Regions from separate parts of the Lentibacillus halophilus genome, predicted to be linked through region 1. Evidence: riboswitches for the same ligand, from Rfam matches in the RefSeq annotation. Region 1 holds a riboswitch; each other region holds the start of a gene.

Region 1 (3,200 bases):
TTATTTTTCATTTTCGAAAATGGATGATAGTGTAGTAGCTATGACATGCAATCATAGAGTGGTGGCGCTGGATAACAAGACAGGCTCCCGTCCATGCCGGACAAGGAGCCTGCCTTGGTTTCACTGATTGATGTTTTTCTTTATATTACGTCACTTATACGTTCGTTGTTTGCAAGGATTCCAGTGCTTGGTAAAGGTCTTGGATTAAATCATCGGCATCTTCAATTCCGACCGATACGCGTACCAGCTGATTGGTTAAACCGTAAGAACTGCGGATCTCTTCTGGAATATCAGCATGTGTTTGCGTTGCTGGGTAAGTGATAAAACTTTCCACACCACCAAGACTTTCCGCAAATGTGAATAACCGTAATAATTTTAGAAAGGGGAGAACGAGTTCTTCGTCTTTTAGCAAAAAGCTAAGCATGCCCCCTTTGCCTGGATACAAAACGTTTTCCACGAGTGGATGCAACTTAAGAAATTGGATAACGTGCTTAGCATTATGTTCGTGCTGACGCATGCGCAGTGCTAATGTCTTCATCCCTCTTATAACAAGCCAACAGTCAAATGGTGAAAGGGTCGCTCCGATGGAATTATGAAGGAAGGCAAGTTCTTCATTGATTTCTTGTCCTTTAGAGACGACGATACCGGCGAGTACATCATTGTGCCCAGCCAAGTATTTGGTAGCACTATGAATGACAATGTCTGCTCCTTGGTCAAGTGGACGTTGGATGAGTGGTGTATATAGCGTATTATCGACAATAAGACAGATATCATGTTTGTTTGCCACTTCCGCACAAGCGGTAATATCAATATGTTTCATCAATGGATTGGTTGGTGTTTCGATAAATATAGCTTTCGTATTTGGCTGAATCCATTCGCTCAATGTGCTGCAATCATCTCCGTTCCAATATGTAAATTGGAAACCGTGTTTTTGCTCTAAAATCTCAAAGTAGCGGTAAGAGCCCCCGTATACATCACGGCAAGTAATAATATGATCGTCTTTTTCAAAAAGGGAAAACACGAGTTGAATGGCGCTCATTCCAGAGCTGGTTGCAAAGGCCGTGTCACCACCTTCCAGCTTTGCCACTGCCGTCTCAAGAACATCTCGTGTCGGATTACCTGTTCGCGTGTAATCGTATCCATTGCTGTTTCCGATATCGTCATGACGGTATGCAGTGGATAAATAAATAGGTGAACTGATGGCGTTGAGTGTTTCATCTTTCTGATTTCCGATTTGCGGAAGAACTGTTTCATCATGTAACGGATGATCTGTCATGGGTATCGCTCCTTAAATGTCATTAAATAATTAAAAAACCCTCTTCCAAATAAGAAGAGGGTCAACAACCTTTATTGAACTCTTCTTATCTTCTAAGCATAACGCTTAGCTGGAATTGGCACAGTGCTCGATAAGCCTGTTGCCGAGGTATCAAAGGGCCAGTCCCTCCACCTCTCTGGATAAGAAAATAGCGGTATTCAATTAAAATGTAATGTTTAATTTACAGGTAATACGAGTCGTTGTCAATGAAGAATTGAAAAAAGACGGTGCATCCCATTTAAAAGATGTATATGCGGCTATCAAAGAAATAATCGTTCCACGGATGGCTTTTTTAAACTGAATCGTTAACCAGATGAACGAACTGTTGCTATTATTCCGATAAAAAGCCTTCTTCCAATTTAGCTTTTTCCGGAATTTCCTGTATAATAGGAAAGCGGACAAGGGGGAATGTTTATGAATAAAAAAGCGATGGTCATGGCATTTATTACAATTGTTATTTGGGGATCCTCATTTGCAGGTATCCGTGCCAGTCTGCATGGCGGTTATAGTTCCGGTCATCTCGTCCTTGTTCGATTTTTGATTGCTTCAGGCGCCTTTGTGTTGTATGCGCTTTGGCCTAGGACGAGATTCCGATTGCCAGCGAAGCAAGATGTGCTGAAGATTCTGGTTCTCGGTTGGATCGGCATTACAATTTATCATACCGGAATCACCTTTGGGGAACAGACGGTGACAGCTGGAACGACCGCGATGATTGTTGCATCGGCTCCTATATTCACAGCCATTATTGCTGTTTTTGCCTTAAAGGAGTATCCAAGTTTATTTAGCTGGATTGGTCTAGGTATCGGCTTCATCGGGATTTTTTTGATAACAGTCGGTTCAGCGGATGCTGCGTTTGCGATATCAGGTGGTGCGCTGCTGATTGTTGTGTCGGCGATAGCGACGTCAGCATTCTTTGTTTTTCAAAAAACATTATTGCCTAAGTATCGACCAGTTGAACTGACGGCTTATTTTACATGGGCCGGAACATTGCCTTTGTTGATTTTTTCACCTGGTTTACTGGAAACGGTTCAGAGCGCAACCCTGGAGGCACATTTTGCAGCGTTGTATGTCGGTATTTTTCCGGCAGCCATCGGGTATGTAACATGGGCGATTGCGCTTTCGTCCGGGAAGGCCGGCGCGGTTACTAGCATGATGTATATTGAACCGGTGTTTGCTATCCTTATTGCATGGGTGTGGCTGCAGGAGCTGCCGAGCCTATTGTCCATCATCGGCGGTTTAATAGCGCTTTCCAGTGTTATTCTCGTCAATATGTTTGAACGAAGACGCCGGCGGGCTGGTTAAACGGCACTAGCATGATACGAATGAAAAAACGCGAATCAGGCCTATGGCGGCAGGTTCGCGTTTTTGTGTGAATCGTATATGTGTAAGAGGACCTTTACGTTGTGAGCTGTTGCAAAAAGCCTTCTGCAAATTTTTCGCAATGCTCGATTTCCTGATCATCCGGTTCCAATTCGATTTTCAGCTTTTCGCTATATACTGTGGCATTTCGTTCTTCCGATTTGGATGCCAAGGTATCAAGAGCCGGCCCGTATATGTCGTAATAGGAATCACAGGATCCGAATGTCCCGACTAATTTGCCGGTAAGGTCCAGATCGTCCATGTCCTGATAAAAATCTTCCACCTCAAACGGAATGTCATCGTCCCACGAATAAGACCCCAAAAGGATGCCGTCATAATTGACCATTTCTTTGGCATCGATGGGATCAAGATCAAAGGACTTAAAATCAACATCGTGATTATTTGCCTTTATAGAATCACTTATCGTTTCTGCCATGATTTCTGTGCTGCCTGTCAGGCTAGCATATAGTACGAGGACTTTTGCCATGATTTTCAACTCCTTTTGTTCATTCCTTATTTACAGTTT
Region 2 (3,200 bases), 130 kb from region 1:
GTCTGTTCTGGCCCCATTTTCACCCAATTTCCCTTTTCTTTTGGGGTGCCGGGCGTTGCAGGCCGTTGGCAGTTCGACGCTATTTCCAAGCGGTATGAGCATCGTCCGCTCCTATATTACCCAAAAACAAGGACGAGCGTTGGCCACATTGTCGGTGTTCTCAACGACATCAGCTGCATTTGGCCCGTCCATTGGCGGTTTTCTGATTGCGGCATGGGATTGGCCATCCATTTTTTTGATTAATTTTCCTTTTATTATTCTATCGTTTACGTTGGCCCAGTTTATACTGCCGAATGCCAGCCAGGGAACATTCGAATTAAGTCGGATAGATTTTCTCGGTATTGTCCTGTTCATGAGTGCCATGGTCGGTTTGATTTTGTTTATTTTATCGCTGGAAACCAGTGTTCGCTGGTGGGCCTTTGCACTATTTTTGTTGGGAGCAGCCGCCTTTATTGGTTATGAACGCAAGCAGGATGAGCCTTTTATTGATTTGCAAGGATTGGTGAAAAACCGCAATGCCTTGTTCGTTTATATTCAGTTTATGAGTATCAATGTCGTATATTATTGTTATTTTTTCGGGTTTCCGACGTATTTGCAGCAGGTGCGTGGTTACAGCGAGCAGCACACAGGCTTGATTATGCTGACGCTTGCAGGGTTTGGGGTCGTGACGGCGCCGATTGCTGGACGGCTTATTGATCAATTTGGCTCCAAACTGCCGCTTGTGATCGGTGCATCCCTGTTACTGACCGGCACCGGTTTGCTATTAACATACCATGAAGCATCCCCTTTAGCATGGTTGATGGTTATTATGTCAGTTTTGGGCATGAGTCAAGGGTTTAATAATATTTCAACGCAAACAACCCTTTACGACAATGTGGATCCGGAAGAGACCGGTTCAGCATCCGGTCTGTATCAGACAAGCCGGTATATGGGGGCCATTTTGTCATCCAGTCTGTTGGGTCTTGCATTTAACGCGTATATGGATACAGCTCATCTTCATTTGGTAGCATTGATTTGTTTTGTTTTTTGTTTGGTGATTGTTTTATTGGCGATAAAACTGCCAGCGCGGAATAGGCTGCGGTCAAGTAAGTAATGAGACGAGGTATCCGCTCGGGTCGTTATAAAAGAAAAACGTGATGTTACTATTGACTCCATCGTCAAAACATTGTAAATTATACCGTATAACATTTGAATAAACGAACTTCTTATCCAGAGAGGTGGAGGGATTGGCCCTGTGAAACCTCGGCAGCGGGCTCGTTTGAGTACTGTGCCAACTCCAACAGACGTATGTCTGACAGATGAGAAGAGGAACCATAGCTGTATCAGTCCTCTTCTTATAGTCGGAAGGGGGCTTTTTTATTTTCAATTTTAATATGAACTTTTTTTAATCAATCATAAGTAAACAAATCTGTTTAGAAGGAGTTGAGTAAAATGACAGCGTATGGTGTATGGATGATTATTCTGGCCGTTGGGTATACGATTGCTTTGATTATCGCCGGGCAAATAGCGAAGCGACGCCTGTCCAATCAAGATAGCTATTTTGTCGGCAATCGCACATTTAATAAATGGATTGTGGCTTTTTGCATAACGGGATTGTTTTCCGGGTCCACCTATATTTCTATTTTGGAGTTGTCGTATTTAAGCGGCCTATCGGCTGTATGGTATGGGGTTGCCGAAATGATGCAAATTTTTATTATTGCGTTTTTGATCATTCGCCCATTCCGGAAAAAGATGCTGGTTACCGTGTCCGGCCTGATTGGTGATACTTATGGGCGTTTGGCTAAAGGAGCCGCAGGGGCGATTACGGCGTTTGCTTTTCCGATGTGGTCGGTTGCTACGGCCATTGCATTTGCCTCAGCTCTGCACGTGTTCACGGGAATCTCGCTTGCTCTTTCGGTTGCGTTTACGGCGATATTGCTGTTCGTTTATTTGCAGGCAGGCGGGATGTGGTCGCTGGCTTTTACACAGTCGATGAACATGATTTTATTTGCAGTGATGGTCGTCATTGGGGTGATTGCCTTTTTCATTCATCCAGGGATCGACGGTTTGGTTGCGTTTGCTGACGAACAACCGGCTATGTTCACATTTGATAACGTGGGGTTGCAGGTGATTGTTGCCTGGTTCGGAACCTTTCTTGTCAACGTTATTCTTGCCCAGGCTGCTTTTCAGATGGCGTTGTCGTCCCGGACACCGGAAGAGGGGCAAAAGGGATTGATTATGGCCGGGTTCATGGCTATCCCATTCATCATCGGTGGTGTGTTATTTGGTGTATCAGCCAGCGTCACCATTCCTCAGGCCCAAACAGGTTTGATTGCCATTCCCCGGTATTTAATGGACGTGCTACCAGCGCCGTTAGTTGGCTTGTTTTTCCTCGGTGTATGGGCATGTGCCCTGGGATGGGGCGGACCATGTCAGTTTTCCGGGGCGACCAGCCTCGGTCGTGATGTGAGCCGTTCGATCAAACCAGCGGCAACAGAGAATCAGCTGATCACCTATACGAAAATCTCATTGCTGCTTTTAACGGTCCTGATGATTGCATTTGGCTTAATGCGCACGGAACAATCAGCGTGGTGGAACGTACTCGCCTGGACAATCCGCAACAGTGCCACGTTTGCGCCGGTTATCGCAGCCTTGTTCTGGCCTGTCGTTACCAAACGCGCCGTCGCGGTGGCATTAGTCACAGGATTTAGCAGTGGGTTGCTATGGTACTATCTGGGTGACTGGGATCCGAATGCGTTCTTCTTGCATATCCACCCCGTTTGGATTGGAAGCTCCGTGAATGTCGTCAGCATTACCGTGGTTACCTTGTTGGACCGGCAAGCAAACTGGTTTATGCGTAAAAAAGACCGTCTGGCGTACATTGGTTTAACGGGAGGAATCGTGTGTGCGGTCATTAATGGTATATATTTCTCTCCGCTTTATCAAAACGGTCTGTTCGGTCTATTTCTATTTGCAGCGATTCTTTGTTTCTTTATCACCGTTATTCGATTTATCCGTCCAGTGGAGGAAAAACAGAGGATCAGGGAAAAAGGCGCATAACTGGTTAGCGGATAACCGTGGATGATTTGACGCTATCGTTCAAGTCGTGACTCGAACGATAGCGTCGTCATCGACGATAACTGAATAATCATCCCAAGTGACCGAATTTGGGTGGAAAGTGACCGGATCCGAGTTCAAAACTGACCGAATTAATACCTCAT
Region 3 (3,200 bases), 1.2 Mb from region 1:
TTTTTCATAAGAAGCCAAAAACCCGGCAACTACCGAATCACCCGCACCAACTGTGTTCTCAACATGGCCATCAGGAGCCGATGCTGCTAGGGCGATGTCGCTGTTGACAAAGAGAGCACCTGTCCCACCCATCGACACAATCACATTACTCACACCTTGTTCCACTAATTGCTGCGAGCACGAATGTGCGTCATGCCAATTATGAATCGTGGTATCAAACAGTTCGCCTAATTCTTCCTGATTCGGTTTCATTAAAAATGGCTGCTGTTTAGCAAGCTTTTTTAACCTTGGACCGGACGTATCCACAACAAGATGCACGTGTCGTGTCCGGCATAACTCACCGACTTTTTCCAAAAATGTATCCCGAATACTGTCAGGTATCCGACCGGCAAGCACGACCGTATCCCCCTGCTGTAATGCCTGCAGTCTGGAAAATAATTGCGCCTGAAGGTTTTCTCCGAGAACAGGACCTGGACCATTTATTTCCGTTTCCTCATCGGCTTTTATTTTTACATTAATCCTCGTCGTCGTGCCAGTACGAACAAATTCGGTAAAAATGCCTTCGTTCTGTAAAAATGTCTCTATATAATCGCCGGTAAATCCACCGACAAATCCCAGTGCTGCCGTATTCGTACCCAGTCTTTTTAACACACGGGATACATTGATACCCTTTCCTCCGGGATAGTACGCAACCTGTTCGGTACGGTTTAAGTCGCCGGTTTGAAAGGTCTGCACATAGGTCGTATAATCAATCGATGGTGTCATGGTACACGTATATATCATGGCGACACGCTCCTAACGTCAGTATGATCTTTTAAAGAGTTAAGCATGTGCTCGTCTGTCAACGTCGTGATCAAACAAGCGGCATCTAATTCAGCAACGCCGGCAAATGTCACACTTTGATATTTACTGTCGTCAGCTAGTACGTATTTGCTTCGAGCCAAATTCAATGCTGAACGTTTAACAACTGCTTCCTCGGGATCCGGCGTTGTATACCCATACACTGTATCAAACCCGTTCACTCCGATAAAACAAGCATCAAACCGGTAATTTTCCAGCATTTCCATGGTTTGTGTGCCAATCAAAGCACTTGTTTTTGACTTCATATAGCCACCGGTCATGTAGGTGGCTATCCCATTTTCCGCGAGCGAATCAATATGTGTGAGGCCATTGGTGACGACGGTTACCTGTTTTCCCTTTAAAAAAGGGATCATCTGCATTGTCGTTGTACCGGCATCCAAAAAAATACAGTCGCCTTCCTCAACAAGTGATGCTGCGTGTTTGGCAATCGCTGTTTTTTCTTGATGGTTTTTGGTTGCCTTTTCACCAATGCTTGATTCACTATTTATCTGTTCATGAATGGTCGCACCGCCATGAATGCGTCGCAGCTTATGCTGGTTTTCCAATTCAGTTAAGTCCCGGCGAACAGTTGATTCCGATGCTCCCGTTATCGCGGAAACATCCTGAATAGTAACGGTTTGTTTTTGATTAATTAAATCAATGATTTTTTGATGACGGTCACTTGTAAGCATACGCCACCTCCCCATCATCATCTTTCACGGTCATTATATCGAAAACGATTACAAAAATCAATCAAAAGTATTCAAAATCAATCAACAACATTCATATATCTCTAATAGAACGCGTTGACACATCTGTACTTGTCTATTATACTTTTTATCTACCAACAAATTTCATATATCTTATCCAGAGTGGCTGAGGGATCTGGCCCAGTGAAGCCCGGCAACCTGCTTAATTCATGGCAAGGTGCCAATTCCAGCAATTCGCGTTTCAGGCGTTTTGGCAGATAAGGTGTTCGGACTGACGCCTTCCAAAACGGAGGGCTTTTTTATTTTTCATTAAAAACGTCGGCGCAGATATCCTTTTCGAAATGACATCATTGATCATTCGACGATCTTGATCAAAAAGCCTGAATACACTTGATACAATCATGAATGGGGGTAACGACATGAATTCTTTAGATTTGAACAAGGGACGCGCATCGGCGTTAATACCATTTATCATTTTTCTATTTTTATTTATCGGTTCCGGTGTGGCTAGTGGGGATTTTTATAAGTTGCCGGTACTGGTCGCGGTCTTTATCGCTGTATTGGCTGCGTTATTTATGAACCGAAACATAGCCTTTAACGATAAACTGGATTCCCTGACCAAAGGAGCGGGGCATCCCAATATTATGCTCATGGTCATTATTTATCTCTTGGCCGGTTCGTTCTCCGCCGTTGCTGAAGGGGTTGGTGCGGTCGACTCCACCGTCAATTTGGGGCTGACAATCCTGCCAGGAAATCTACTCATTGTTGGCTTATTCGTCATCGGCTGTTTCATATCCATTTCGATGGGTACGTCGGTCGGTACGGCTGTTGCGCTTGCGCCCATTGGTGTCGGACTGGCTGAGCAAACAGACATGAGCATCTCGCTTATTTTAGGTGCTATCATCAGTGGCGCGATGTTTGGCGATAATTTATCCATCATATCAGATACAACCATCGCTGCTGTCAAAACACAGGCTGTCAAGATGAGCGATAAATTCAGAGTGAATATTTTCATAGCTCTTCCCGCTGCTATCGTGACAGCTGTTATTTTCATTGCTCTAACATGGAATACCGGTGGATCGATCAGTGGCGACCACCCATTTGATCTGATCAAGGTGGTGCCTTATTTAGCTGTCCTTATTTTTGCTGTTGCTGGTGTCAATGTTCTTTATGTTTTAATCGGCGGGATTATTCTTGCGGGGTTGGTTGGTTTTATTTATGGAACTTTCGACGTGATGGGTCTAATGACGTTGCTTGGCGATGGTATGGCCGGCATGCAGGAGTTGGCTCTGTTAGCCATTTTACTTGGCGGGTTGGTTGAACTTATCCGCGTGAATGGCGGCATTGACTTTCTGTTATACACGATCAGCAATCGAATTAACTCCAGAAAAGGAGCTGAAGCTGGTATCGCCGGTCTAGTCAGTGTTTTTGATTTGTCTACAGCTAACAATACCATCGCTATTATCAGTGTCGGGTCTTTGGCCAAACAAATTGCTGAACGATTTGGTGTTGACCCACGTCGCACAGCAAGCGTTTTGGATATTTTCGGAAGTGCCTTTCAGGGGATTTTACCTTATGGTGCTCAATTACTGGCAGTTGCCGGCGTTGCGTCCATCTCCCCCGTTTCCATTATGCCATACTGCATTTACC
Region 4 (3,200 bases), 760 kb from region 1:
CACACCCTATAAAGTGAAAAAGGAGCGGTACACGATAGGGTGTACTCGCTCCTGTATAGAAAGTTTTATAAGCGGATTTTAGTGCATTAGATGTGTTTATTGGGCACTGCTGCTTCGGAGGCGCACAGCTTCGTCATACGCATTTTTTCCGGAAATAACGGTAATACCCGCCTCGGCAGCTTTGTTCACTGTTTTCGTCGCAGGTTGGGAATGCTGTATCCACACTATTTTTCCATTGAGCCGCGTGAGTTCGTCGATCCGTTCCGGTGCAAGTTCATTGTCGGCGATCAACACGGCGTCGATAATATCCGGGCTGCCTTCATCCTTCGCGATGGACGGGGCGTCGGATGCGGGTGCATTGACGTGGATAATTTGGAAACCCAGCGTCTTAAGCTGATGCGCTGCCGCCCATGCACTGTCCGTTTGATCATCACTGATGAGTGCGATCGTTTTTTGGCGTAAGCCTCCACCGGTGCGGTCGAACGGCGATGCAAGCAGCCAGCTGATGGCGTCTTCTTCCGTCGTCTGAATCGTCGGTTCCTCGCCGGTTGCTTTAACAATGGCCTGGTCAAGATCAGCAAGGATATCCGATGTGGATTCCAGTCCAACTGACAGACGGACAAGTTCTTCGGAAACGCCGCTTTTAACCAAATCCTCGTCGCTGAGTTGCTGATGGGTGGTCGATGCCGGATGGATAATTAACGATTTCGCATCACCGACATTGGCAACGTGGGACCAGAGTGTGACGTTGTCGATCAGTTTTCTTCCGGCGTCACGTCCGCCTTTAATGCCAAATGTAATAATTGATCCGTACCCGTTTTGCAAATACTTATTCGCCGTTTCATGGGCGGGGTGATCGGACAGACCCGGATAATTAACCCACTCGACGGCCGGGTGCCCCTGCAGGTACCGAGCAACGTATTTAGCATTCTCATTATGACGCTCGATTCGCAAATGCAGTGTTTCGAGACCTTGCAGAAGTAAAAAGGCGTTATACGGGCTCAGGCAGGCACCGATGTCTCGGAGCATTTGAACGCGCAATTTGGTGCCAAAAGCCGTCGGTCCGAGATCAGCATACCGCAAGCCGTTATAACTATCATCCGGTTCCGTGAATTCCGGGAAGTTGCCATTCGCCCAATTGAATCGGCCTCCGTCAACGACAACACCGGCAATCGACGTGCCATGGCCACCAATCCATTTCGTTGCTGAATGGACAACCACATCCGCACCCCACGTAAGCGGTTTGGTAACATACGGTGTTGCAAACGTATTGTCGATAATCAGAGGAATGCCATGATCATGAGCTATACCGCTGATGGTTTCCAGATCAAGCACATTCAGGCTCGGGTTGGTGATAATTTCGCCAATGACTGCTTTTGTTTGATCTGTTATGGCGTTTTTAATGCTCTCCGGATCCGTCCCGTCGACAAATGAAACTTGAATGCCATATTTGGGCAGTGTGTTGGCAAAAAGGTTGTATGTGCCACCGTACAGGTTGCTGTCGGATATGATGTGATCGCCGCTTCCGGCAATGGTCATAATCGCCATAGTAATGGCTGCCATGCCCGAGGAGGTAGCAACAGCAGCTGAGCCATCCTCTAGAAGCGCCATACGTTGTTCAAATGCATCGATGGTTGGGTTGGTGATACGGGTATAAATATTTCCCGGTTCAGCCAAACCAAACACATTTTGCGCATGCTCGGAATCCCGAAACACATAGGACGTCGTCTGATGGATGGGCACCGCCCGTGATCCTGTTGACGGGTCAGGTTCCTGTCCTCCGTGAAGCAGTTGTGTTTCCTGGTTGTTACGATGAAAATCACTCATCAATAATTCCTCCTTTAATAGTAAGTGTTATGACTTTGTCTGGAGGAAGAGGTGCAATAAAAACCCCCTCTTCCATAAGAGAAGAGGGGTTTTTGTATGTAACCGTCCTCCTCTTATCTTCAGATCTCTCCGACCTGTAGGATGTAGCACCTTGCAACGCATATGCCTTGCCGGTTGCCGGGCTTCACTGGGCCTATTCCCTCCACCGCTCTTGATAAGAGATGTTATTATTAATTTAGTGAATATTATAAACATATATGTGTGTAAACGTCAACAGATAAAGGAAAATAAACAGAGGTGCGACTTTTTCTTTTCTGTATGACAGACTGGTAAATGCATATTTTAAAAATGTCAACGTTATACACATACCAGCGCGGTAAAAATTATGCTATAGTAAGGGTATTGGTATTTGAAAAAGTGAGGTTTTGTCGTTGGGTGTCTGGTCATTGTTTGTTTGGGGGATACTGGTATTTAATATTGCGCTGGCACTGACGATTATTTTCCTGGAGCGCAAGGATGCAACGTCGACGTGGGCATGGCTAATGGTACTCATGTTTATTCCGATTGCCGGATTTATATTATATTTAATTTTTGGAAGACGTATTAGCCGTGAGCGCATTTTTACGTGGGACACCAAAAGCAAACTTGGTGTGAAAACGTCGGTGCAGAATCAACTGCGTGCTATGGAAGAGAATCGTTTTTCATTTAAACACAAGGGGCTGACGGCCTACAAAAATCTTTTTTATATGCATTTGCACAATGATGACGCCATATTTACACAGGATAATAGTGTCCGGATTTTTACAGATGGGGAGGAAAAATTTTCAGCTTTATTGGACGATCTGGAACATGCCCAGGACCATATTCATCTGCTGTATTATACCCTCCGTCATGACCAGCTGGGTATGTCCATTGCCAATATTTTAATTAAAAAGGTACAGCAGGGAATTGACGTGCGGGTGTTGTACGATGATCTGGGATCCCGCGGCATTAGTAAAAAATTTGTGCGGCGCCTGCGCAATGCCGGTATTGAAATCGAATCATTTTTTCCGGCGAAAATCCCGAAAATCAATTTGAAGATCAATTACCGAAATCATCGTAAACTCGCTATCATTGATGGGCAAATTGGTTATATCGGTGGTTTTAATATTGGTGATGAATACCTCGGACACAATAAAAAATTCGGATACTGGCGTGATACACACTTGCGTATATGCGGTGATGCGGTTGCCCAGATGCAAACGCGCTTTGTTCTTGATTGGAATCAGGCATCTCGAAATGACATTCCGTATGATAAACGGTACTATGATTATGAGCCGTGCGGCGATGTGGGTGTGCAGATTGTCTCCAGCGGGCCAGACTCCGAATGGGAA

The links. A riboswitch is a leader RNA that binds a small molecule or an ion and turns the genes downstream of it on or off. The one in region 1 is predicted to bind S-adenosylmethionine.
Region 2: it holds a riboswitch for S-adenosylmethionine, as region 1 does, so the genes downstream of both, ACZ5Q7_RS00655 (sodium:solute symporter family protein) here and ACZ5Q7_RS00070 (PLP-dependent transferase) in region 1, are expected to answer to the same signal.
Region 3: it holds a riboswitch for S-adenosylmethionine, as region 1 does, so the genes downstream of both, ACZ5Q7_RS08870 (Na+/H+ antiporter NhaC family protein) here and ACZ5Q7_RS00070 (PLP-dependent transferase) in region 1, are expected to answer to the same signal.
Region 4: it holds a riboswitch for S-adenosylmethionine, as region 1 does, so the genes downstream of both, ACZ5Q7_RS03495 (PLP-dependent aspartate aminotransferase family protein) here and ACZ5Q7_RS00070 (PLP-dependent transferase) in region 1, are expected to answer to the same signal.

The regions. Positions count from the first base shown of each region.
Region 1 covers NZ_AP043750.1:11,812-15,011, reverse strand. The annotation lists gene ACZ5Q7_RS00070 (PLP-dependent transferase) at 155-1,276, opposite strand; SAM riboswitch class I at 1,359-1,462, opposite strand; gene ACZ5Q7_RS00065 (DMT family transporter) at 1,730-2,617, shown strand; gene ACZ5Q7_RS00060 (flavodoxin domain-containing protein) at 2,712-3,161, opposite strand.
Region 2 covers NZ_AP043750.1:146,292-149,491, reverse strand. The annotation lists gene ACZ5Q7_RS00660 (MFS transporter) at 1-1,093, shown strand, start outside; SAM riboswitch class I at 1,203-1,305, shown strand; gene ACZ5Q7_RS00655 (sodium:solute symporter family protein) at 1,432-3,039, shown strand.
Region 3 covers NZ_AP043750.1:1,795,980-1,799,179, reverse strand. The annotation lists gene pfkB (1-phosphofructokinase) at 1-783, opposite strand, end outside; gene ACZ5Q7_RS08875 (DeoR/GlpR family DNA-binding transcription regulator) at 780-1,532, opposite strand; SAM riboswitch class I at 1,701-1,814, shown strand; gene ACZ5Q7_RS08870 (Na+/H+ antiporter NhaC family protein) at 1,970-3,200, shown strand, end outside.
Region 4 covers NZ_AP043750.1:767,797-770,996, reverse strand. The annotation lists gene ACZ5Q7_RS03495 (PLP-dependent aspartate aminotransferase family protein) at 97-1,827, opposite strand; SAM riboswitch class I at 1,938-2,048, opposite strand; gene cls (cardiolipin synthase) at 2,259-3,200, shown strand, end outside.